One region of the Streptomyces ambofaciens ATCC 23877 genome, then DNA from elsewhere that is predicted to be linked to it. Evidence: riboswitches for the same ligand, from Rfam matches in the RefSeq annotation. Region 1 holds a riboswitch; each other region holds the start of a gene.
What was found. Region 1 has a riboswitch for cyclic di-AMP ahead of SAM23877_RS20920 (transglycosylase SLT domain-containing protein). Riboswitches for the same ligand answer to the same signal wherever they lie in the genome.

Region 1 (6,887 bases):
CGCGGGAGGCGCCGCTCGCCCGTTTCCCGTACGAGCGCACGGACGCCGTGTCCGCGAGGTGACGCCGTCGGCCGTGCGCACCTCACCCCGCCGCCGCGAGGTGAGGTTCGCGGCGGTGGACCGAGCGGTTACGAGGTGATGTCCTTCGCCGTGAACCGGGCCCAGGCCGCCGAACCGAACACCGCGGCGTAGAGGCCCTGGAGGCCCAGGTTCCGCACCAGGTCGTCCCAGTGGACCGGTTCGCGCATGAGGTCGGCGAAGGACAGCCAGTAGTGCGAGAAGAAGTACGGCTGGACCGCGTCGAGCTGCGGGATCTGGTCGAGGATCTGGACGGTGATCAACAGTCCGACCGTCGTCGCCATCGCCGCGATGCCGCTGCCGGTCAGGGTCGACACGAACAGACCGAGGGCCGCGACGCCGAGGAGCGAGGCGGCGACGACCAGGGCGATCAGCAGCGCCCGTCCCAGGCCCTCGGCGTACGTGATCCGGGTGCCGGAGATGGTGACCAGGTCGCCGACCGGGAACAGCAGCGCTCCGACCGCGAGCGCCGACACCGCGACGACCAGGGTGGCGGCGAGGCAGAAGACGATCACCGTCGCGTACTTGGCGAGCAGCAGCCTGGTGCGGCCGGCCGGGGCGACCAGGAGGTAGCGCAGCGTGCCCGCGCTCGCCTCGCCGGCGATCGCGTCGCCCGCGATGACGCCGACGGCCATCGGCAGGAAGAACGGGAGCGTCGCGGCGAGCGCGGTGAAGACCAGGAAGAGACCGTTGTTGCTGACCTGCGAGATGAAGGCCGGCCCCTGGCCGCCGCCCCCTCCACCGCCGTCGCCGAAGGACGCGCCGTCACTCGTCTCGATCTTCACGGCGATGCCGACCAGGACCGGTACCGCGGCCAGCACGCCGAGCAGGGCGAGGGTGCGCCAGCGCCGGAAGGTGATCCGCAGTTCGCTGCTCAGCAGCCCGAAGGTCCACAGCGCGCTCGGGGCGCGCACCGCACTCCGCGTCTCAGCCCGCGACATCGAAGCCCTCCCCGGTGAGCGCCACGAACGCGTCCTCCAGCGAGGCCCGCTCCACTGAGAAGCCGCGGACCCGGACACCGGCCGACACCAGCGCGGCGTTCAGATCGGCGAGGTCGCGGTCGGGGGGCTCGGCGCTCACCCGGTCCTCGGCGATCACCACGTCCGCGGCCCCCTGCTCCTTCAGCACCCGGGCGGCCTCCCCCGCGTCCGGGGTGGTCACCACCAGCCGGCCGCGCGCCCCCGCCGCCAGGTCGGCGACCGCGCCCTGGGTGATCAGCCGCCCCCGGGCCATCACCGCGGCGTGCGTGCACACCTGCTCGATCTCGTCCAGCAGGTGGGAGGAGAGGAAGACGGTGGTGCCGTCGGAGGCCAGTTCGCGCACGAGGGCGCGGATCTCGCGCATGCCCTGGGGGTCGAGGCCGTTGGTCGGTTCGTCCAGGACGAGCAGACGGCGCGGCTGGAGCAGCGCCGCGGCGAGCCCGAGCCGCTGCTTCATGCCGAGCGAGTACGCCTTGGCCTTCTTGCCGGCGGCGGCCGCCAGGCCCACCCGGTCCAGCGCCTGGGCGACGCGCTCGCGCCGGGTGCGCGGGTCGGCGGTCGGGTCGGCGGCGTCGTAGCGCAGCAGGTTGTCGCGTCCGGAGAGGAAGCCGTACAGGGCCGGGCCCTCGATGAGCGCGCCGACCTGGGGCAGCACGGTGCGGGCGGCGCGCGGCACGGGCCGGCCCAGCACGCGCGCGGTCCCCGAGGTCGGCTCGATCAGCCCCATCAGCATCCGGATGGTGGTGGTCTTGCCGGAGCCGTTGGGGCCGAGGAAGCCGAAGACGCTGCCCGCCGGGACGGTCAGGTCCAGACCGTCGACGGCGAGCTGTCCGCCGCCGTAGCGCTTGGTGAGCGCGCGGGTGGCGATGACGGCGTCGTCCGCGCTCCCCTGGTCCGGGCGCTCCCGCTCCGCGGCGGACGCTTCGGCCATCGGCTCCCTCTCTCGTCGTACGGGGACGGCGGTGCCGCTACTTCGCGGCGTCGGCCGCCTTGACCAGCGCGTCCTTGGTGACGGCACCGGCGTAGACCGTGCCGTCGTCCGTGATCAGCGCGTTGACCAGGCGGGTCTTGAAGACCGTGCCGGAGCCGAAGTCGCCCTTGACCTGGTCGCCGAAGGAGCCGAGGAAGCCGCCGAGACCGCCGCCCGCGGCAGCCGTGGGCAGGCCCTGGCCGCCGGTGTCGAAGGTGGCGATCGAGTTCCAGCCCTCCCCGATGACCTCCAGGCCGTCCGTCCGCTCGGCGAGACCGCCTTCGGCGCGGTGCCCCCGCTCCGGCGCCCGGGCCGCCTCGTCGTCCTCGGTGACCTTCGCGCCCTCGGGCGGGGTGAAGTCGAACGTCGACGCGTCCGGCTTCGCGAAGCTGACCTGGGTGAAGCCCGCGTCCACGACGGCGGCGCCGCCGCTCGCCGGCGTCAGCGTGAACTTCAGCGGCATGCCGGTCCCGGCGTCCACCGCGACGGTGACGGCACCGACGGTGGAACCGGACTGCTTGGGCTTGATCACCAGCCGGTAGGCGTCCCGGCCGGCCACCTGCGCGGTGCCGTCCACGGTCACCGAAGTGGTGTCGTCGACCGCCTTGAGCGCCTGGTCGGCGAAGTCCTTCGGGGTGACCGGCACCTCCTTCTCCCGCTGGCCGGCGGCGTCGGGGGCGGTGGAGTGGTACACCTCGTTGGACCCGCTGTCGTAGCCCCAGACGTCCTTGCCGTCGTGGATCAGGCTGTACTCCGCCGCGTTCTCCAGCAACGACAGCTTCTGCCGGTCCGGACCGTCGGCGGCGACCCGCAGCGTGTGGGTGCCGGAGACCAGCTCGGTGAGCTTGGCCGACGGGTCGGCGGCGGAACCGTCCTCGTCCTTGCCGGCGCCGGGAGCGCCGGACATCCCGGACATCAGACCGCTCTCCAGGCCGCCGAGGTCCGGCAGGCCCAGGTCCGTGCTGATCTTGACGGTGCCGGACAGCTGTTCGACGTCCGACTTGGCGATCTTCTCCAGCAGTTGCTCCGCCGTGATCTTGGGGAGGTCGGGGTCCCCGGAGTCGGCGAGCGCGGGGACCAGGCCGATCGTCGCGGCCGCCACTCCCATCACCGCGACCGGGACGACGTACCGCGCGGCCTTGCGCCGTCCGGCACGCGCCTCCTCGCCCTCCCCGGCGGCCATCGTGCTGTCCTCGGAATCGATCGGTGCCATGTGTGCCCTACCTCCGTCGTCGGCGGCGGCTCTCTCGCGACCTCGCACGCGTTCTCTCACCCGTGAGCCGCCATTCTCACCCGAATCGGTGAGGATTGGTGTTTTCCGTGATGACCATCTGACCAAATCGGCCGGGCACAAGCGTCAGACCGCGGGCTCAACTCCGCGTACTCCTGCGGGATGACACGGAGGGGCGGCGCCTCCCCCGGCCCGTAGGGGTGGGGTACGCCGCCCGACGGCGGGAGGCACCACCCGTCACCGGCCGCGGCACACCCGCACCCCGGGCCACGGCACCGACGACGGCAGCGACACGCGCATCGAGGCCGGCACCGACACCATCACCGGCCACCCGCACCGGCACCCGCACCGGCCACCGGCCACCGGCCACCGGCCACCGGCCACCGAGGCTCAACCGGCCCGGTGCACCACGGCCTCGCAGAGTTCGACCAGCGCGGTCTTCGCGTCGCACTCCTTGAGCGGGGCCAGCGCCGCCCGGGCGTCCTCGGCGTACCGGACGGTGTCCCGGCGCGCCTGCTCCAGCGCGGGGTGGGCGCGCAGCAGGCGCAGCGCCTCCGCGTGCCGTGCGTCGTCGCTCAGGTCGGAGTCCAGCAGCTCGCACAGGGCGACGTCCTCGGCGAGCCCCAGCCGGGCCGCCCGCTCGCGCAGCCGCAGCACCGGGAGGGTCGGGATGCCCTCGCGCAGATCGGTCCCGGGTGTCTTGCCCGACTCGTGGGAGTCGGAGGCGATGTCCAGGACGTCGTCCGCGAGCTGGAAGGCGACACCGAGCCGCTCGCCGTACTGGGTCAGCACGTCCACGACCGTCTCGTCGGCGCCGGACATCATCGCGCCGAACCGGCAGGAGACCGCCACCAGCGATCCCGTCTTGCCGCCCAGCACGTCCAGGTAGTGATCCACCGGGTCACGGCCGTCCTGCGGTCCCGCCGTCTCCAGGATCTGGCCGGTCACCAGCCGCTCGAACGCGAGGGCCTGCACACGGACCGCCTCGGGACCGAGGTCGGCGAGGATCTGGGAGGCCCGGGCGAACAGGAAGTCGCCGGTGAGGACCGCGACCGAGTTGCCCCAGCGGGTGTTCGCGCTGGGGACGCCGCGCCGCACGGTGGCCTCGTCCATCACGTCGTCGTGGTACAGCGTGGCGAGGTGGGTCAGTTCCACGACGACCGCCGAGGGCACGATGCCGGGAGCGTAGGGGTCGCCGAACTGGGACGCGAGCATCACGAGCAACGGGCGGAACCGTTTGCCTCCCGCCCGCACCAGGTGCTGGGCGGCCTCCGTGATGAAGGGCACCTCGCTCTTGGTTGCCTCGAGCAACCCTTCCTCGACAGCAACCAATCCGGCCTGGACATCGGCTTCCAGAGCCTGGTCCCGCACGCTCAGCCCGAACGGCCCGACGACGGTCACGAGGGGTCTCCTGTCTGCTGGTGTCTACTGGCGATTACCTGGTTTGTCGATAGGTCGCTGCCACCACTCAAGTCAGCGTATCCGGTCACGTTTCGATCACCGCTAGCGCCCACCGTTACAGGCCGGTCGGTATCGGATCATGCGCGGCAAGTTTTTGATCAGGCGATATGAGCAGATATTGATCGACATCACTGGAGGGACGCGACCCGGAACGCGAGCGGGCCGGGAGCCGCCAAGGAAGATCCCACCACTCCCCCCAACGGCCCGCGCTCCGAGAACGTCACCCACTCGCCACACCCCACTCCCGCCCGAACGGATGCCCGCACAGCGCGCGGGAACACCGGACGGAGCGGGACACGGCGCGCGACCCCGGCAAGGGAACGCACGCCGGCCGGCACCACCCGATCACCGGCCGACCACCGGCCGGCCGCCGGGCCGCCTCTTCCGGCCCTCCCCACCTGCGGGCGGTTGACGCCCAGTTGGGATTAATGCCCGATTTGCCGCTCTTATTGAGGCCCGTGAGTTGGCTCACGCCGTTCCCCCTGTAGGCAACCCTGCCGCCGACCGCGCCCTCCCTTTGTCCCGCAAGCCAGTTGAGGCTTGGCGGACGCAAAGGATCAAGCACCCCAAACACCCCGGATCAAGGTCAACATGGGCGTGGGGTGATTCCTGCACTTGTTCCGGACATGTGCTCTCGCATACGTTCCCGGCCTGTCGGGCGGACGCCGAATCCTGCCACCGCCCGAACGCACAGTCATCCACCAACAAACTCGCAGGCAGGAGCGGGGGACCCAGGTAAGTCGCCGCACCGGTCACCACCGGAGCGGCTCGGGGTGAAGCCGTACCCGTCAGGGCGCGGCCGGGCACCTCCCCGCCCGAACCCGACAGCTCACCTCGCAGGCGTAAGGAGAGGGACTCAAGCATGTCTGCCAACGGTCAGAACCGTCACGCCCGGACCGCCCGCATCGCCCGCCGGCTCGCCGTCGCCGGCACCGGCGCCGCCGTGCTCGCCCTGCCGCTCATCGGTGCCACCGGCGCCTCCGCGGCCACCCCCGCCGCCGCCCCGGCCGCCGCCACCGCGGCGACGACGTACCCCGACAACCTCGACGGCTGGATCCGCGAGTCGCTCGACGTCATGGCGCAGCACGGCATCCCCGGCTCGTACGAGGGCATCCACCGCAACATCATGCGGGAGTCGTCCGGCAACCCGCTCGCCATCAACAACTGGGACATCAACGCCGTCAACGGCACCCCGTCCAAGGGCCTGCTCCAGGTGATCGACCCGACCTTCCAGGCGTACCACGTGCCCGGCACCTCCTGGGACCCGTACGACCCGGTCGCCAACATCACCGCGGCCTGCAACTACGCGGCCGACCGGTACGGCTCGATGGACAACGTCTTCGGCGCGTACTGAGCCGCACCCCCCGCGGCGGCGGCCGCGCTAGGGGGTACCGAAGATCCGCTCGAGGACGACGGCCACGCCGTCGTCCTCGTTCGTGAGGGTGACCTCGTCGGCCACCGCCCTGAGTTCGGGGTGGGCGTCGGCCATGGCGACCCCGCGGGCGGCCCAGTGGAACATCGGGATGTCGTTGGGCATGTCCCCGAAGGCGATCGTCCGCCGCCGGCTCTGGCCCAGGCGCTCGGCGGCCAGGGCCAGACCGGTCGCCTTGGTGATGCCGCACGGCTGGAGCTCCACCGTCCCCGGCCCCGACATCGTGACCGTGGCCAGGGAACCGACCACCGCGCGCGCCGTCGCCGCCAACTCGTCGTCGCCCAGGTCGGGATGGCGCAGCAGCACCTTGCTGATCGGTGCCTCCCACAGCTCGTCGCGCCGCTCGACCCGTACCGCGGGCAGCGTCGGGTGGGGCATCAGGTAGCCCGGCTCGATGAGCGTGAGGCCGTCGACGCCGTCCTGGTCGACGGCGGCGTGCACCTGCCCGACCTCGGCCTCGATCTTGCCGAGCGCGGTCTCGGCCAGCTCCCGGTCCAGGGTGACCGACCACAGCATCCGGTGCGCGCCGGCGTCGTACACCTGCGCGCCCTGTCCGCACACCGCGAGCCCCGTGCAGCCGAGACGGTCCAGCAGGGACCGTACCCGGGGTGCCGGCCGCCCGGTCACCACCAGGTGCCGCGCACCCGCCTCGGCCACCCGTGCCAGAGCGGCCAACGACCGGTCGGAGACGGTGTCGTCGCCGCGGAGCAGCGTGCCGTCGAGGTCGGTGGCGAC
Region 2 (6,887 bases), 2.2 Mb from region 1:
GCACCGCACCTTCGGAGGCAACGAAAGGGCGGCCGGGGCATTCCCCGGCCGCCCGTCCCTCGTCCGTTCATACACGGACCCCGCCTCAGTCCTCGCCCACCAGGTCCAGGTCCTGTCGGGCAGCCTGCGGACCGGCGACGGGCACGGGCCACTCGCGGTCCGGCACCCGGCCCACGGAGCGCCACCACGGAGCGGAGGGGATCTCGCCCCCGGGCTCGAAGGGGCGGCCGGGGACCGGGACGGCGAGGGGCTGGCCGACCGACTCCGCGGCGGCGAGGGTCCACTCCCCCGGCTCCGCCCACGCGTGCGGGGCGAGGTTGAAGGTCCCCCAGTGGATCGGCAGCAGGGCGCCGCCCGGCCGGCCTCCCTGCAGGTCGAGGTGGGCGCGCACGCCTTCCTCGGGTGTCATGTGGATGTCCGGCCAGAAGTCGGAGTACGCCCCCAGCTGGATCATCGTGGCGTCGAACGGGCCGTGGGCGGCGCCGATGTCCCGGAAGCCGTCGAAGTACCCCGTGTCGCCGCTGTGATAGACCCGGTGTTCCTCACCGGCGACGACCCAGGACGCCCAGAGGGTGTGCTGGGTGTTGCGCAGGCCGCGTCCGCAGAAGTGGCGGGCCGGGGTGGCGGTGAGGGTGAGTCCGCCGACGCGCGTCGACTCGTGCCAGTCCAGCTCGCGCAGCCGGTCGGCGCAGACACCCCAGCGTTCGAGGTGCGCGCCGACGCCGAGCGGCACGGCGAAGAGGGTGTCCGTGCCCGCCAGCGCCTTGATCGTGGGCATGTCCAGATGGTCGTAGTGGTCGTGGGAGATCACGACGACGTCGACCGGACCCAGCGCGGCCAGGGGCACCGGGACCGGATGCAGCCGCTTGGGGCCGGCGAAGGGGAACGGGGAGCAGCGCTCGCCCCAGACGGGGTCGAAGAGCACCCGCTGCCCGTCGATCTCGGCGAGCACGCTGGAGTGCCCCATCCAGGTCAGCCGCAGTCCGGTGGCCGGCGGGCGGGCCAGGTCGGCGAGGGTGGTGGCGTGCACCGGGACCGTGCCGCGCGGGGCGCGGTGGGGTCGCGTCTCCCGGTCGAAGTAGACCTTCGCGAACTCGCGGGCCGATCCGGAGGGGCGGGTCCGGGCGGTGCCGCCGGGGTTCTGGAAGACGCCGTCGCGAAAGTGCGGTGATCTGCGGATCCGCGCCATGCGCGCACCGCTCGGGTCCGCACCGAAGGCGGCGGGCCGCAGTGCGCTGAGCCCGGTGCTCGGGGAACGGGAACCGGCCACGGTACCTCCAGGTGGAGTAGGTCAGGCTCTCATTATCGTCTCGTCCGACGGCACCCCGAACGGCGGATGTCACATCCGCGTCCCCTCCGCCCGTCGTACCGGTGAGGGCGCCCCGCCGGAGCGCCCGCCGCGCAGCGGCACGACCGACGGTCAGGAAGGTGGCCCCCATGGCCCGCGTATCCCTCACCCCTCCCCGGACCCTCCTCCTCCGCCTCGCGGAGTGGTACTCCCGGCGCACCTACGGCAAGGTCCTCGACCCCGCCAGGGCGCTCGCCCACAACCCCCGCGTGCTCCGCGGCGACCTGCGGTTCGAGCAGTCCGTGGCCAGGTGGAACAGGCTGGACCCCGACCTGAAGGCGCTCGCGGTGATGGCCTCGGCGGCCTCGATCGGCTGCTCCTGGTGCATGGACTTCGGCTACTGGGAGAACGCCGGCCGGGGCATGGACCCGCGCAAGCTCCACGATGTGCCGGTGTGGCGGGGAAGTGACGCCTACACGCCGGCGGAGCGGGACGTCATGGAGTACGCCGAGGCGATGACGGCGACCCCTCCCACGGTCGACGACGACCTCGCCGAGCGGCTGCGGACCCGGTTGGGCGAGCCCGCGTTCGTGGAGCTGACGGCGATGGTCGCCGTCGAGAACCTGCGCTCCCGGATCAACGCGGCGCTCGGCCTGACCAGCCAGGGCTTCAAGGACTCGTGCGACCTTCCCGACGCGGGGCGCGGGAGTGCGGCCGGGGCCGTCGCGGACTGAACGGCCGGGACCGCGGCGGCCGTCACCGCACGTCCGGGGCCTGTATAGGGTGACGGGCGTGGCGAGAGTCCGGTTGAGTGTGGCGGAGCGGCGCGAGGAGCTGCTGCGCGCGGCCATCGAACAGATATCGGCGCGGGGGGTGGCGGCGCTGCGCATCGCCGACGTGGCCGCCGCGCTCGGCGTCAGCAATGCCCTGGTGCTCTATCACTTCTCCACCAAGGAGAAGCTGGTCGCCGCCGCGTTCGCCTATGCCGCCGAGGACGATCTCGCCCGTCTGCGCGCCCTGCTGGGCCGCCGTACCTCGGCGCTGCGCCGGCTGCGGGCGGCCGTGCGGTGGTACGCCCCCACCGGGCAGGCCAAGGGCTGGCGGCTATGGATCGAGGGCTGGGCGGTGGCGCTGCGCGAACCCGAGCTGCGGAGCGTCACCCTGGAACTCGACCGCCAGTGGAAGGCGGCGATCGCCGCGGTCATCGCCGAGGGCGTGGCCGCCGGGGAGTTCCACTGCCCCGGGCCCGAGGACGCCGCGCTCCGCCTGACCGCCCTGCTGGACGGACTGGCCGTGCAGCTGACGTCGTACGGGGGCGCGGTGTCCCGGGCGCGGGCCCAGGAGTGGATGGACGAGGCGCTCGCCCGGGAACTGGGGCTGGAGCGGGAGGCGTTGACGACGCCCCGGCGCCGCCCCGGCCCGCCCGCCGCCGGCACGACCGGGACGCCGCGCCCCGCGCCCGCCCCACACCGCTCCCCCGCCGTCAGGCCACCGTCGCGATCCGCCCCCTGATGTCGTCCGCCGACAGCGTCCCCTTGGCGATCACGTGGTCGCCCGAGGACTCGCCGCGCAGCCGACGGCCGATCCACGGCACCAGGAACTCGCGGGCCCAGTGGACGTCGTCCCGGCGGACGTCCAGGGTGCCGCGCGGCGGCAGCGGCGGCCAGGGCTGGTCGGGGTCGGCCGGGACGGGCAGGCCGAGGATCTGGCCCGCGCGCAGCGCCACGCGCGTGTGGCCCTCCGGCGACAGGTGCAGCCGGTCGGCGTCCCACGCCCTGCGGTCCTGCACCGTCCTGAGCGACCACAGGTCGAGCACGGGGCAGCCGTAGCGGTCGGCGATGGCGCGGACGTGCCCGTTGTACGTGGCGATCTTGCCGCGCAGACGCCTGAGGACGGGCACCCCGCGGGTGTCGAACCCGGTCGTCACCAGCACGGTGCCGGCCGCGGCGGTCAGCGCGGCCACCGCCCGCTCGAACCGCTCGGCCACCTCGTCGGGGTCCGTGCCGGGCCGGATGATGTCGTTGCCGCCCGCACAGAACGAGACCAGGTCGGGGGCGAGTTCGACGGCCCGCGGCACCTGCTCCGCCACGATCCGGTCGAGCAGCCTGCCGCGTACGGCGAGGTTCGTGTACGTGAAGTCGCCCTCGGGGCGCCGGTCCGCGAGCAGGACGGCGAACCGGTCGGCCCAACCGACGAACGATCCGTCGGGGCCCCGGTCGCCGACGCCCTCGGTGAAGCTGTCCCCCACCGCCACGTACGACCCGATCACTGTTCCGCTGTCACTCTTCGAATCGTCTGCCACATCGGCCCATGATTCACCTTGGAATGTGACCTACGCGACCGTAGGAAAGGGTTGACGGGCGGTGAGAAATGCCACGCCTAAAGTATTCGCCAATTCCGGAATAAGCGGGGTCCTGATACACCGAAGGCCGGACCCGGGGATCGGGGTCCGGCCTTCGGTGGCGCGGGAGGGCGCGTCAGCTCCTCGTCAGAGGGAGACGCCGTGCGAGCGCAGGTACGCGACCGGGTCCACGTCCGAGCCGTAGTCCGGGGTGGTGCGGATCTCGAAGTGCAGGTGCGGTCCGGTCACGTTGCCGGTGGCACCCGAGAGGCCGACCTGCTGACCCGCCGTCACGGACTGGCCCGCGGAGACGGAGAGCGAGGAGAGGTGGGCGTACTGGGCGTAGTGGCCGTCGGCGAGCTGGATGACGACCTGGTTGCCGTAGGCGCCGCCCCAGCCCGCGGAGACGACGGTGCCCGCGCCGACGGCCTTGAGGGAGGTGCCGGTCGGGACGACGAAGTCCGTACCGGTGTGGTAGCCGCTGGACCACATGCTGCCCGTCTGGTGGTACGGGGTGCCCAGGGTGCCGCTCGGGACGGGCGAGGCGAAGCCGCTGCCGGTGCCGGCGGACTGGGCGCTCGTGTTCGAGGAGTCGGCGGAGCTCTTCGCGGCGTCCGAGGACTGCTCGGCCGACTCGGCCTTCGCGGGGGCGGGCTTCTCGGCCGCGGCGGGCTTCTCGGCCGCCGGCTTCTCCGACGCGGCGGAGGAGGACGGGGCCGAGGACTTGGCGGCCTGTCCGGCGACGGCGAGCTTCAGACCGGGGTGGATCAGCGACGGGTCCGAACCGACGACCTCGCGGTTGTCGGCGTAGAGCTTCTTCCAGCCGCCGTCGACGTCCTGCTCGTCGGCGATCTTCGAGAGGTAGTCACCGCTCTTGACGGTGTACGTCCGCGAGTCCCCGTTCTTCTCCGCACCGGCGGCCTTCTTCGCCGACGTCGCGACGGACTGCACGGAGTGCTCGGAAACGGACTGCGCGGGAGCGGCGTGGGCCCCGGCGGCGCCCATCAGCGGGAGCGCGAGCGCGGCGCCGCCGGTTCCGGCGACGGCGATGGTGCGGGTCAGGCGCATGGCCCTGGTACGGCGGTGCTTACCCTTCGCGGGCATGGCGAATTCCTCTCCGGCGCCTGCGAGGTGAGCTGTCGGGTGCGAGCTGGAGATGCCCGGCCGCGTCGGGACGCGGCTTAACCCCAAGCCGTTCCGGGAACCGGAACAGGCAGTCTTACCTGTGGGTCCCCCGCTCCTGCCGTGTACGGGTGGTCGATGAGTGCGGGCTCCGGTCGGCGGCAGGATTAGGCGTTCCGTCCGGATCGGTGGTGAACGTAAGCGACCAGGACGCGCAGCGACAAGCGTGGGGTTCCCTCGGCCGGTGTTCCGATTGATCCTTTATGGGAATCACCGGTCACCCTCCGTCGATTCGCGGGGCACCGGTTCGGGCAAACGTCCTTGAAAACCGGCGGAATTACGTGAACATGACGGGCAACGCACCGTCACGGATATGACGCTGCTCACGCGCCGTCCCTCCAGCCCCTTTTATTTCAGAGCGAGTTGGGACTAAGGCACCAATACGGACAGAAGGCCCAGATGGTCCACTGTCGGACGTCCCGGCACCCGGAGGCGCAGGCCCGTGCCGTATCTTCGAGTGGAGCCCGGCGGCGAGCAGCGCCGACGGGGCGGAGTGGGAGGAGCCCCCGTGACGCAGCAGGTCCCGTCGACCGAACCCGAGCTGGCCGGTGTGCGCAACTTCCGTGACGTGGGCGGCCTGCCGACCGTGGACGGACGGCGGGTACGACAGGGAGTGCTGTTCCGCAGCGGTCACCTGGCGCACGCCACCGGAGGGGACGCCGCGTTCCTGGCCTCGCTGGGCCTGCACACGATCTTCGACTTCCGCAACGCGGCCGACCAGAAGCTCGAGGGCCCGGACGTCGAGCTGCCGGGCGTGCGCAATGTGAACCTGCCGCTGAGCGACCCGGCCGACGGTGCCGAGTTCTGGAAGATGGTCCGCGACGGCGACCTGGACCAGCTGCGCGAGATCCTGGCCGGCGACAAGGGTGCCGAGCGGATGATCGGCTCCTACCGCCTGATCATCAAGGAGCGCACGGCGGAGCACTCGCGGGTGCTGCACGCGCTCGCCGAGGACAGCGTCCCGGCGCTGATGCACTGCGCGGCCGGCAAGGACCGCGCGGGCCTGTCGATCGCGATCACCCTCCTCGCCCTGGGCGTCGAGCGGGACGCCATCGTCGAGGACTACCTGAAGTCGAACGCCACGCACCGCCGCTACAAGGTGCGTCGCAGCAGCACCGCCGCCTCCGCCTACTCCCCCGAGGTCATGGAGCTGCTCAGCCCCCTGTTCGACGCGCGCGCCGAGTACCTCGCGGCGGCCTTCGAGACCGTCGAGCAGACCTGGGGCGGAGTCGACGCCTACCTGGAGCAGGGCCTGGGGATCACTCCGCAGACCCGGGAGCGGCTGCGCGAGCGGATGCTGGACTGAGGGGTCGCGTTCACCGGCTGCCGGCTCCCACCTCGAAGAGCAGGTAGATGAAGGCCGCGAAGGCGTGGCCCACGACGAGGTAGATGAAGAGCCGCACCCACAGGGCACGCGGGAACTTGTCCTGCAGGTTCATGGCATCTCTCCCGGAGTGGAGTGGGGCGGCACGGTGGCCGGCCCCAGGCAGAGCGCCGCCGTCGGGCTCTGCAGCAGGGTGTGGACGAAGAGGAGCTCGACCCCGTCGGCGTCCTGGGCGGCGATCCGGTGCGGGGTCAGCGAGTCGAAGTGCGCGCTGTCGCCCGGACCGAGCCGGTGCACGGTGTCCCCGAGGCGCAGCCGCAGCCGGCCCCGCAGCACGTGGAGCCACTCCTCACCGGGGTGCACCCGCACGATGTCGCCCTGCGACCCGTGCGGGACGCGGACCCGCAGGGCCTGCATCCCGCGGCCGGACCCGCCGGCCTGCCAGTACGTCCAGCCGCCCGCGGACGTCGGCTCCATGGCCTCGGCCCGCACGACGGCGTCCCGGTCCGCGGCCGTCTCGCCGAGCAGTTCCGATACGGTCGTACCGTAGACCCGGGCGAGGGAAAGCAGCATCGGCAGCGAGGGCTGGCGCTGCCCGGTCTCCAGCCTGGACAGGTGCGCCGGCGACAGCCCGGCGGCGCGCGCCGCGGCCTCCAGGGTGAGGGCGGCCCGGCGCCGCAGCTCGCGCAGCTGGGGTGCGACGGCGGCGACCGATCCCTCGGCCGGGTCCGTCGTCTCGGAGGAGCTCATGC
Region 3 (6,887 bases), 1.2 Mb from region 1:
CGGGTAGTCGGGCACCACCCGCTTGACGACGCCCTGCTCGGTACCGAGCGCGAGACCGGGCGAGGACTCGTCCAGCGTGGTCAGGCAGATGACCGTCTCGTCGTCCTCCAGCGAGATGAACTCCGCCAGCGGCGCACCGCCGGACAGGTTCGGCGTGGGCATGGGCTCCGGGAGCTGGGGGAGGTCCACGACGTTCACCCGCAGAAGGCGGCCGGCGGACGTCACCACGCCCACCTCGCCGCGGGCCGTGGCCGCCACCGCCGAGACGATCAGGTCGTGCTTGACGCGCTTGGCGCCCGCCTCCGTGACCAGGGGCTCGTCGTTCGCGGTGCGGGCGATCAGCCCCGTCGAGGAGATCAGCACCCTGCACGGGTCGTCCGCCACCTGGAGCGGTACCGCGGCCACCGGGGCCCCGGACGACTCCAGCAGGACCGTACGCCGGTCGGTGCCGAACTTCTTGGACACCGCCGCCAGTTCGGCGGAGACCAGCTTGCGCAGCTCCGCGTCCGAGTCGAGGATCCGGGTCAGTTCCTCGATCTCCGCGTTCAGCCGGTCCTTCTCCGACTCCAGCTCGATGCGGTCGAACTTGGTGAGCCGGCGCAGCGGCGTGTCCAGGATGTACTGCGTCTGGATGTCGCTCAGCGAGAACCGCTCGATCAGGCGCTGCTTGGCCTGCGCGGAGTTCTCGCTGGAGCGGATGAGACGGATGACCTCGTCGATGTCGACCAGGGCGGTGAGGAGCCCCTCGACCAGGTGCAGGCGGTCGCGGCGCTTGCTGCGGCGGAACTCGCTGCGGCGCCGTACGACGTTGAAGCGGTGGTCGAGATAGACCTCCAGCAGCTCCTTGAGGCCCAGGGTGAGGGGCTGGCCGTCCACCAGGGCGACGTTGTTGATGCCGAAGGACTCCTCCATCGGCGTCAGCTTGTAGAGCTGCTCCAGGACCGCCTCGGGCACGAAGCCGTTCTTGATCTCGATGACCAGGCGCAGCCCGTGCTCGCGGTCGGTGAGGTCCTTGACGTCCGCGATGCCCTGGAGCTTCTTGGAGCCCACGAGGTCCTTGATCTTGGCGATGACCTTCTCGGGACCGACCGCGAAGGGCAGCTCGGTGACGACCAGGCCCTTGCGGCGGGCCGTCACGGTCTCCACGGACACCGTCGCGCGGATCTTGAACGTGCCGCGTCCCGTCTCGTAGGCGTCCCGGATGCCGGGCAGGCCGACGATCCGGCCGCCGGTGGGCAGGTCGGGGCCCGGCACGTGCTTCATCAGGGCTTCGAGGTCGGCGTTCGGATACCGGATCAGGTGCCGGGCGGCCGCGATCACCTCGCGCAGGTTGTGCGGCGGCATGTTCGTGGCCATGCCGACCGCGATGCCGGAGGCGCCGTTGACCAGCAGGTTCGGGAAGGCGGCGGGCAGCGCCACCGGCTCCTGCTCCTGGCCGTCGTAGTTGGGACCGAAGTCGACGGTGTCCTCGTCGATGGACTCCGTCATGAGGCTGGTCGCCTCGGCCATCCGGCACTCGGTGTACCGCATGGCGGCCGGCGGGTCGTCGTTGCCCAGCGAGCCGAAGTTGCCGTGGCCGTCCACCAGGGGCACGCGCATGGAGAAGGACTGGGCCATGCGCACCAGGGCGTCGTAGATCGACGCGTCGCCGTGCGGGTGCAGCTTGCCCATGACCTCGCCGACGACACGGGCGCACTTCACGTACCCGCGCTCGGGCCGCAGACCCATCTCGTTCATCTGGTACACGATGCGGCGGTGCACCGGCTTGAGGCCGTCGCGGGCGTCCGGGAGCGCACGGGAGTAGATGACCGAGTACGCGTACTCGAGGAAGGAGCCCTGCATCTCGTCGACGACGTCGATGTCGAGGATCCTCTCCTCGTACGAGTCGTCGGGCGGCGGGGTCTTCGTACTACGGCGGGCCATCGCTGCCGGCTCCTTGCTGAAGCGTGAACGGTGATCTGACGCGGTCCATTGTGGACCGCGGCACTGACAGCGACCGACCAGGACCCGTCACGGGCTGCCCGGCCCGGCGCTGCCCGCAGGGTACGCCCTCGTCCCCGCCGGGCCGCCAACCCCGTTCTCGCTCTCGGCGTAGGAGGTGCGGGAACTTCACCGGTGGCCCGCACGCTTGCATACAGTGGCGGGACCGGCGGATTTCCGCGGCTCCGCCCGATGATTCCACCAAGATTCCGCGATCGAAGGGACGTACATGCCCATGGGTCACACGGCCACAGCCCAGGCAGACTCCGGCGGCCTGACAGCGACCGAGCACCGCCTGGCCAACGGCCTGCGCGTGGTGCTCTCCGAGGACCACCTGACCCCGGTCGCGGCGGTGTGCCTCTGGTACGACGTCGGCTCGCGCCACGAGGTCAAGGGGCGCACCGGCCTGGCTCACCTTTTCGAGCACCTGATGTTCCAGGGCTCCGCCCAGGTCAAGGGCAACGGCCACTTCGAACTGGTGCAGGGCGCCGGTGGCTCGCTCAACGGCACCACCAGCTTCGAGCGCACCAACTACTTCGAGACCATGCCCGCCCACCAGCTGGAGCTCGCCCTCTGGCTGGAGGCCGACCGCATGGGCTCGCTGCTCGCCGCCCTGGACGACGAGTCGATGGAGAACCAGCGGGACGTCGTCAAGAACGAGCGCCGCCAGCGCTACGACAACGTGCCCTACGGCACGGCGTTCGAGAAGCTCACCGCCCTCGCCTACCCGGAGGGCCACCCCTACCACCACACGCCGATCGGCTCGATGGCCGACCTGGACGCGGCGACCCTGGAGGACGCGCGCGCGTTCTTCCGCACGTACTACGCGCCGAACAACGCGGTGCTGTCGGTCGTCGGCGACATCGACCCCGAGCAGACCCTCGCCTGGGTCGAGAAGTACTTCGGCTCCATCGCCTCGCACGACGGCAAGCAGCCGCCCCGGGACGGCTCGCTGCCCGACGTCATGGGCGAGGAGCTGCGCGAGGTCGTCGAGGAGGAGGTTCCGGCCCGCGCCCTGATGGCGGCCTACCGCCTGCCGGAGGACGGCACGCGCGCGTGCGACGCCGCCGACCTGGCCCTCACCGTCCTGGGCGGCGGCGAGTCGTCCCGGCTGTACAACCGACTGGTGCGCCGCGACCGCACGGCCGTCGCCGCCGGATTCGGTCTGCTGCGGCTCGCGGGAGCGCCCTCCCTGGGGTGGCTGGACGTGAAGACGTCCGGTGACGTGGAGGTGCCGGTCATCGAGACCGCCATCGACGAGGAGCTCGCCCGGTTCGCCGAGGAGGGGCCCACCGCCGAGGAGATGGAGCGCGCCCAGGCCCAGTTGGAGCGCGAGTGGCTGGACCGCCTGGGTACGGTCGCGGGCCGCGCCGACGAACTGTGCCGGTACGCGGTCCTGTTCGGCGACCCGCAGCTCGCCCTCACCGCCGTGCAGCGGGTGCTCGAGGTCACGGCGGAGGAGGTCCAGGAGGTCGCCAAGGCCCGCCTGCGCCCCGACAACCGCGCGGTGCTCGTCTACGAGCCCACCGCCCCCGCCGACGTGAACGACGCCACCGACGAGAACGAGGAGGCGGCCAAGTGACCGAGCTCGCCACCATGGAATTCCACCAGCAGCCGCAGGCCGGCGAGCCCAGGCCGTGGGCGTTCCCCGCTCCGGAGCGCGGCAGCCTGGACAACGGCCTGACCGTGCTGCGCTGCCACCGCCCCGGCCAGCAGGTCGTCGCCGTCGAGGTGCTGCTCGACGCCCCCCTGGACGCCGAGCCGGCCGGCCTCGACGGCGTCGCCACGATCATGGCGCGGGCCTTCTCCGAGGGCACCGACAAGCACTCCGCCGAGGACTTCGCCGCCGAGCTGGAGCGCTGCGGGGCCACGCTCGACGCGCACGCCGACCACCCCGGCGTCCGGCTGAGCCTCGAGGTGCCCGTCTCGCGGCTCGCCAAGGCCCTCGGCCTGGTCGCCGACGCGCTCAGGGCGCCCGCGTTCGCGGACGGCGAGGTCGAACGGCTGGTCCGCAACCGGCTCGACGAGATCCCGCACGAGCTGGCCAACCCCGCCCGCCGAGCCGCCAAGGAGCTCTCCAAGGAGCTGTTCCCGGCCGGGACGCGCATGTCGCGCCCCCGCCAGGGCACCGAGGAGACGGTCGCGAACATCGACTCCGCGGCGGTACGCGCCTTCTACGAGAAGCACGTCCGGCCGGCCACGGCCACCGCCGTGGTCGTCGGGGACCTCACCGGCGTGGACCTCGACGCGCTGCTCGGCGAGACGCTGGGCGCGTGGACCGGCTCCGCCGCCGAGCCGCGGCCCGTGCCGCCGGTGACCGCCGACGACCGGGGCCGGGTCGTCATCGTGGACCGTCCCGGCGCCGTCCAGACGCAGCTGCTCATCGGCCGCACCGGCTCCGACCGGCACGACCGCGTGTGGCCCGCCCAGGTGCTCGGCACCTACTGCCTCGGCGGCACCCTCACCTCGCGCCTGGACCGCGTCCTGCGCGAGGAGAAGGGCTACACCTACGGCGTCCGGGCGTTCGGGCAGGTCCTGCGCTCCGCGCCCGACGGTACGGGCGCCGCCATGCTGGCCATCAGCGGCTCCGTCGACACCCCCAACACCGGTCCGGCCCTGGCGGACCTGTGGACGGTGCTGCGCAAGCTCGCCGAGGGCGGACTCACCGACGCCGAGCGTGACGTCGCCGTTCAGAACCTGGTGGGCGTGGCGCCGCTGAAGTACGAGACGGCGGCGGCCGTCGCGAGCACGCTGGCCGACCAGGTCGAGCAGCACCTGCCCGACGACTACCAGGCGACGCTCTACCGCCAACTCGCCGCCACGGGCACCGTGGAGGCGACGGCGGCGGTCGTCAGCGCCTTCCCGGTGGACCGTCTGGTGACGGTCCTCGTCGGCGACGCGGCACAGATCAAGGAGCCGGTCGAGGCGCTCGGCATCGGTGAGGTCACCGTGGTGGCAGCCGAGTAACGGCAGACGCTCGGGGCCCTGGTGACCGGAGTGTCACCAGGGCCGCCGTTTGTCCGAATTGAGGGAGAGGCTGTGTGTCTGCCCTGTGGCATGCGCTACAAAAAGCCGGTTGCGTTTGAGGATTGAAGACAACCGCGTTTAGCGTCTTCCGGGCTGTTCGTCAGGCAGTGCGCCGCACCCGCGGCACCGGACAGTCATCGCCGAGTCCCCGTACGGCGCGAGCCAGGGGAGCCGGGGACCCACCGTAGTCCCTGGGGTGAATCGGACGCCCGCGCGTGCAGCGAGGGTGCCCGTAGGAGACCTTCCACCTCCGAACCCGTCAGCTAACCCGGTAGGCGAGAGGGAAGGAAAGGACCAGCCTCCACATGGCGTTCACGCGCGCCACCGGCAAGCACCGCCGTCCCAGCCGGATGCACCGCACCACCGCCCGCGCGGCGGGTGTCGCGGCTCTCGCCACCACCGGCGTCGTCGGCACCCTCGCCGCTCCGGCGCTCGCCGCCGAGCCCCAGGCCGAGCAGACCGGACTCACCCCGGTCATCAGCATCGGCGACTCCCTGGCCGACGAGATCGACGCCCAGGCCGCCGCGCAGAAGCAGGCCGCCCTGGACGCAGCCGCCCGTGAGGCGGCGCAGGAGGCCGCGCGGGAGCGGGCCGCCGAGGCTGCCGAGGAGGCGCGCGAGGCCAAGGAGCGCGCCGCGCGGGAGGCGGAGCGCAAGCGCCTCAACACGTTCGTCTCGCCGATCACCGCCTCCTACGTCTCCACGGCCTACCAGGCCGGCAGCTCCCTGTGGTCCTCCGGCAGCCACACGGGCATCGACTTCCACGCCTCCACCGGCACCTCCGTGCACGCGGTCGGCGTCGGCACCGTCGTCGAGGCCGGCTGGGGCGGGGCGTACGGCAACCAGGTCGTGATCAAGATGCACGACGGCACGTACACGCAATACGGCCACCTGTCGTCCATCGGCGTCTCGGTGGGCCAGTCGGTCGACGCCGGGCAGCAGATCGGCCTCTCCGGCGCCACCGGCAACGTCACCGGACCGCACCTGCACTTCGAGGCCCGTACGAGCCCCGAGTACGGCTCGGACATGGACCCCGTCGCCTACCTCCGCTCGCACGGCGTGAACGTCTGACGAAGACGTACGGCACTCGAAAGCCCCGGCTCCCCGAGCCGGGGCATTCGCAATTCCAGGGGTGTTCCCGGCAGGGCCGTTGTCCAAAAACTGTCCATGGAATCCGCCTCGCCGTCGGAATTCCCGCCGCATTGGCCTAGAGTCGCTGAACACACGTCAATCGTCGACGTTTCACGGGGATTAAGGCGGAGGTCGGGGCATGCGTATTCCGGCGCACTCGGTGTGCACGGCGATCCGGGACGACATCGTCTCCGGTGTCCACGGGCGCGGCAGCCGCCTCACCGAGGAACTCCTGGCCCGCCGCTACGGCGTCTCCCGCGTCCCCGTCCGTGAGGCACTGCGCACCCTGGAGGCGGAGGGGTTCGTGGTGACCCGGCGGCACGCGGGCGCGTGTGTCGCGGAACCGACCGAACGGGAGGCGGCCGACCTGCTGGAGAGCCGCACGCTCCTCGAACCCCTGGGCGCCTCCCGGGCCGCCCGGCGCCGCACCGAGGCCCATCTCAAGGTCCTGCGCGGGCTGGTGCGGCTGGGGCAGGAGCGCGCCAGACAGGGGAGCAGCGACGATCTGCGCTCACTGGGCGGATGGTTCCACGAGACCCTCGCCCAGGCCGCCGGCAGCCCCTCGCTGGCGGCGTTGCTGACCCAGTTGCGCCACAAGATCGCCTGGCTGTACGCCGTGGAGACCGCGGCCGACCCGGTGGAGTGCTGGGCGGAGCACGGCGCGATCGTCGACGCGGTGGCCCGGGGGGACGGCGAGCGCGCACGGGCGCTGATGGCCCTGCACGCGGAGCGGTCGACGCCGGCGCACCG

Region 2: it holds a riboswitch for cyclic di-AMP, as region 1 does, so the genes downstream of both, SAM23877_RS30485 (M23 family metallopeptidase) here and SAM23877_RS20920 (transglycosylase SLT domain-containing protein) in region 1, are expected to answer to the same signal.
Region 3: it holds a riboswitch for cyclic di-AMP, as region 1 does, so the genes downstream of both, SAM23877_RS26350 (M23 family metallopeptidase) here and SAM23877_RS20920 (transglycosylase SLT domain-containing protein) in region 1, are expected to answer to the same signal.

The regions. Positions count from the first base shown of each region.
Region 1 is NZ_CP012382.1:4,677,294-4,684,180, reverse strand. Features, by position in the region: gene SAM23877_RS20945 (flavodoxin family protein) at 1-62, shown strand, start outside; gene SAM23877_RS20940 (ABC transporter permease) at 129-1,019, opposite strand; gene SAM23877_RS20935 (ABC transporter ATP-binding protein) at 1,006-1,989, opposite strand; gene SAM23877_RS20930 (LolA family protein) at 2,027-3,241, opposite strand; gene SAM23877_RS20925 (polyprenyl synthetase family protein) at 3,650-4,660, opposite strand; cyclic di-AMP (ydaO/yuaA leader) riboswitch at 5,410-5,577, shown strand; gene SAM23877_RS20920 (transglycosylase SLT domain-containing protein) at 5,583-6,074, shown strand; gene SAM23877_RS20915 (HAD family hydrolase) at 6,102-6,887, opposite strand, start outside.
Region 2 is NZ_CP012382.1:6,924,185-6,931,071, reverse strand. Features, by position in the region: gene SAM23877_RS30505 (MBL fold metallo-hydrolase) at 86-1,270, opposite strand; gene SAM23877_RS30500 (carboxymuconolactone decarboxylase family protein) at 1,438-2,022, shown strand; partial or broken gene SAM23877_RS30495 (TetR/AcrR family transcriptional regulator) at 2,081-2,698, shown strand; gene SAM23877_RS30490 (SGNH/GDSL hydrolase family protein) at 2,772-3,557, opposite strand; gene SAM23877_RS30485 (M23 family metallopeptidase) at 3,777-4,733, opposite strand; cyclic di-AMP (ydaO/yuaA leader) riboswitch at 4,736-4,895, opposite strand; gene SAM23877_RS30480 (tyrosine-protein phosphatase) at 5,320-6,117, shown strand; gene SAM23877_RS30475 (DUF6126 family protein) at 6,128-6,250, opposite strand; gene SAM23877_RS30470 (helix-turn-helix domain-containing protein) at 6,247-6,885, opposite strand.
Region 3 is NZ_CP012382.1:5,916,733-5,923,619, forward strand. Features, by position in the region: gene SAM23877_RS26335 (DNA gyrase/topoisomerase IV subunit A) at 1-1,923, opposite strand, end outside; gene SAM23877_RS26340 (M16 family metallopeptidase) at 2,210-3,562, shown strand; gene SAM23877_RS26345 (M16 family metallopeptidase) at 3,559-4,947, shown strand; cyclic di-AMP (ydaO/yuaA leader) riboswitch at 5,136-5,300, shown strand; gene SAM23877_RS26350 (M23 family metallopeptidase) at 5,313-6,077, shown strand; gene SAM23877_RS26355 (GntR family transcriptional regulator) at 6,277-6,887, shown strand, end outside.